Regions from separate parts of the Sphingobacterium zhuxiongii genome, predicted to be linked through region 1. Evidence: riboswitches for the same ligand, from Rfam matches in the RefSeq annotation. Region 1 holds a riboswitch; the other holds the start of a gene.
The links. Region 1 has a riboswitch for S-adenosylmethionine ahead of metE (5-methyltetrahydropteroyltriglutamate--homocysteine S-methyltransferase). Riboswitches for the same ligand answer to the same signal wherever they lie in the genome.

Region 1 (2,205 bases):
AAAAGGAATGATGGAAGATAAGACACAAGCTTTCGAACTTGGAGGTGATGATTATATCACGAAACCTTTTCGCGTCGAGGAGCTTCTTTTGAGAATTAATGCACTTTTAAAACGTGCAGCAAAAGATAAAGAAGAAGAGCTTGCAGACAAATTTGAAATTGGCGATTACTTTTTCGACTATACCAGTCAAATCATTTCGTACAAAGGTCAACAACAAAAGCTTTCTACGAAAGAAGCCGAGTTATTGCGTCTTTTATGCCTAAAGAAAAACGACGTGCTAACACGCGAAGAAGCTTTAGTCAAAATTTGGCATGATGACAATTATTTCACAGGTCGTAGTATGGATGTATTCTTGAGCAAATTAAGAAAATACCTAAAAGAAGATCCAAATGTGGAAATTGTAAATGTTCATGGTAAGGGTTATAAGCTATTGGTCAGCTAATTCGACATTGATTATCGCGACAATGTGCATATTAGATTCACCTTTTGCTCAGTCGCAAGCTTTCTAGACAAAATGCTCTCTTAAGAGACCGACAGTATAAGAATAAGCAATCAGTTACAAATCTGATTGCTTATTCTATTTAATGATGAGCGCTTAAATTACTTCGATTGAAGACGTGGTGTTAGCCTCGTAAATACTCCTTGCTTTTTACCAAAAAATCGACATCCGCGAGCTAGTTGGTAATTACTAAATACTTTTTTTGTTTTTTCCATTTCTTCTCCATATCTTAGCCGTCGCTTATAGAGAAAGGCAGAGGGAATAGACCCGATGAAGCCTTAGCAACCTGTCTCTTGACAAGGTGCTAAATTCTACCTTTAAAAAGGAATGATAAGCCAAGCTCACTAGTCCTAAGTGGCCTTCTCTAGCAAAGTAAAATAGTATATTAAATTTATTCAATACTGTATGTTATTAACAAACAACTTAGGTTACCCGCGTGTGGGTGCATTCCGCGAGCTAAAGAAAGCTAACGAAGCTTACTGGGCGAAAAAAATTAGCGCGGAAGAATTATTGCAAGCTGGACTGAAAATCCGTGAAGGCAACTGGAAGACTCAAAAAGATGCAGGTATCGATTTGATCCCATCGAATGATTTTTCTTTTTATGATCAAGTACTAGACTTATCTTTAACAGTAGGCGCTATCCCTGCTCGTTACAATTCATTATTAAATAAAATCGATCGCCAATATAACTTAGATTTATATTTTGCAATGGCGCGTGGTTTCCAAGAAGGCGGCGTAGATGTTACTGCCATGGAAATGACAAAATGGTTTGATACTAACTATCACTATATTGTTCCTGAGTTTGTAAAAAACCAAGAATTTAAATTGACTTCAGAGAAGTTCTTAAGTGAATATAATGAAGCAAAAAAATTAGGCATTGAAACTAAACCAGTTTTCATTGGCCCAATCTCTTATTTATTATTAGGTAAAGAAAAAGAAAACGGATTTAATCGTATCGATCTAATCGACAACTTACTTCCGGTTTACGAAGAAATCCTATCTAAACTTGCTGATGCAGGTGCTCAATACGTTCAAATTGATGAGCCATTCTTGGCATTAGATATTGATGATGCGACTCGCGCTCTATACGGTAAAGTTTTCGAAAAACTTGCTGCTGCTGCGAAAGGCGTTAAATTAATCGTTGCAACTTACTTTGAAGCTTTACGTGACAACGAAGACACAGCAGTTAGTCTTCCTGTACATGCACTTCACCTTGACCTTGTTCGTGGTGAAAAACAGCTTGACACTATATTATCAAAAATCCCAGCTTCATTAACTTTATCATTAGGTATTGTTGAAGGTAGAAATATCTGGAAAAATGATTACGAAAACTCTTTATTAAAAATCAAACAAGCAGTAGATGCTTTAGGTAAAGACCGCGTATGGGTTGCTCCTTCTTCATCTTTATTGCACGTTCCTTTTGATTTAGATAATGAGCAAAATGAAGAATCTCTTCCTGCAGAAGTTAAAAATTGGTTGGCATTCGCTAAACAAAAATTAGCGGAAGTAAAAGACCTTGCTGTATTGGCAGAAGGCGAAGTTGACGCAGCGACACAAGATCGTTATGCATCAAACAAAGCAGCTGCTGAAAGCCGTCGTACATCTCCATTAATCCACAAACCAGAGGTTAAGGAACGCGTAAGTAATATTACAGATGACGATGCTAAGCGTACTTCAAATTTTGACGCACGTAAAGCTGCTCAACA
Region 2 (2,205 bases), 120 kb from region 1:
TAAAGAAATAAAGATAAATCGAAATTAAGTATCAATGGCTTCCTTAACAAAATTTAACAAGTACCAGTACAGCAGTCATTATAATTGGAATACTACTATGAAAAACAAAAAGAGAACCTCTGCTATAGGGTTCTCTTTTTGTTAAATCTTATATTTAGAAATTGCTCTACACGAGCTTTTCAACTATTTTCTTGGTAGGTCCAGGGTTACTCATTGTATAGAAGTGAAGAACTGGCGCTCCAAATTCAATAAGTTCTTTACACTGTTGAACCAACCACTCCTCACCCACTTGACGTACATCGGCATTGGTTTTACAAGCGTCTACAGCCTCGCTAAGCTCCTCAGGGATATCTAGGTGAAAGATACGAGGTAGCGTGATCAGCTGATTCTTTGTTGTTAGTGGTTTTAAGCCTGGGATAATAGGAACATTGATTCCATGCTCTCTACATTTGGTTACAAATTCTTTGTATTTATTAACGTTGAAAAACATCTGAGTTACAATAAACTCAGCCCCCATTTCTACTTTCTTTTTCAACCATTTGAAATCAGTATTGAAATTTGGCGCTTCAAAATGCTTTTCTGGATATCCCGCTACGCCGATACAAAAATCAGTTTTTTCAGAGAATTCAATATCTTCATGCAAGTAACGTCCATTATTCATATCGACAACCTGCTCCAATAAATCAGTTGCGTAAGCATGCCCACCAACTGTTGGAATAAAGTCTGAATCTCCCTTTCTAGCATCTCCACGTAATACTAACACATTATCTATACCCAAAAAGTTTAGATCTATCAAAGCATTCTCAGTCTCTTCTTTGGTAAATCCACCACAAATTAAGTGCGGAACCGCATCGACTTTATACTTACTCATGATAGCTGCACAAATAGCAACAGTTCCGGGACGCTTACGATAAGCTACGCGTTCCAACAAACCGCTAGAATGCTGCTTATAAAGGTAATCTTCACGATGGTATGTAACATCAATAAATGGAGGTTTGAATTCCATTAGTTCATCCATCGTCTTGAATATACTTTGAATCCCCTGGCCTTTTGCTGGCGGCAATAATTCGAATGAATATAGGGGCTTTCCCTTGGCGTTCTTAATGTGCTCTACGATTTTCATAAAATATTGTTAGGCTTAGAGAAAACACAGCGATATCTGAGTTTCAACTTATCTTTCCCATTGGGGTAGAATTTAGCACCTTGTCAAGGGACAGGTTGCTAAGGCTTCAGCGGGTCTAGTCCCTCTGCCTTTCTCTATAAGCGAGGGCTAATATCGCTAATAGAAGCAAGAACTCAAAATGAAAACCATAAAATAAAAATGAATACGGTAGAAAAGATGTCTTTTACTGCTCGAAATACATATCTATCAGTCCTTCAGGAAGTCGAAGTACAACGACTTGTTCTTCAGGATCAATGCCGACAATAAACTTTTCGTTCAATGGGAACATCACCTCTGTTCCATCCATATCCACTGTTGCAATAAATTGCTGTGGCATTTCTTGAACCTGTGTGATTTCGCCCAACTCTCCTTCTTCTTCCTCTACCGCAAGATAACCGACAAGATCGGTATATCTAAAATCGTCAGGATCACGTTCAGGCTTTTGTGCTAATGGGAGATACATTTTCTTACGCACCAATACTTGCGCTTTATCAATATGATCGATGTCTTCAAATGTAGCATAGGCTGTACTGTTGTTGTGCATCTTTATCTGATCGACAAAATACGGCACAAGTTTCTTATTCACCTCCAAAAAAAGCACATCAAAATCGAGTTCCATGTAGTCTTCAAATTCGAAGAACAATTGTACTTCACCTTTCAAACCGCGGGTTTTACTAACGTAGCCAATATAGAAGCTTTGATCGATTGTCATATGATAAATTTGAATGCAAAAGTACACAAATAATTGAGAAAATAAGTCGCAATGAGCGGTCTTAGACTCCCGTATCAATTTAACAATTAGGAAAATTGAAGATAGGATAAATATTAAAAAATCTTTCCACTATAAGCTGCTGACCTATAGTTGTTGAGCAAACTTATTATGCAATAATATTTAAAGAAAACACTAAAAAAGGCATTTACATGGAGTTGCATATGCAATCGGTTGCATAAAAATGCGCAAACGTTTGAGTTAGAAAAAGGTCGAGTATTGTATTTACAAAAAGTTAATATTGTCGTAACAAGACTAAATTGTGGTAGCCAAA

Region 2: it holds a riboswitch for S-adenosylmethionine, as region 1 does, so the genes downstream of both, GFH32_RS15950 (methylenetetrahydrofolate reductase) here and metE (5-methyltetrahydropteroyltriglutamate--homocysteine S-methyltransferase) in region 1, are expected to answer to the same signal.

Annotation. Positions count from the first base shown of each region.
Region 1 is NZ_CP045652.1:3,638,371-3,640,575, forward strand. Features, by position in the region: gene GFH32_RS15440 (response regulator transcription factor) at 1-442, shown strand, start outside; SAM riboswitch class I at 737-836, shown strand; gene metE (5-methyltetrahydropteroyltriglutamate--homocysteine S-methyltransferase) at 905-2,205, shown strand, end outside.
Region 2 is NZ_CP045652.1:3,758,477-3,760,681, forward strand. Features, by position in the region: gene GFH32_RS15950 (methylenetetrahydrofolate reductase) at 167-1,123, opposite strand; SAM riboswitch class I at 1,169-1,266, opposite strand; gene rimM (ribosome maturation factor RimM) at 1,347-1,874, opposite strand.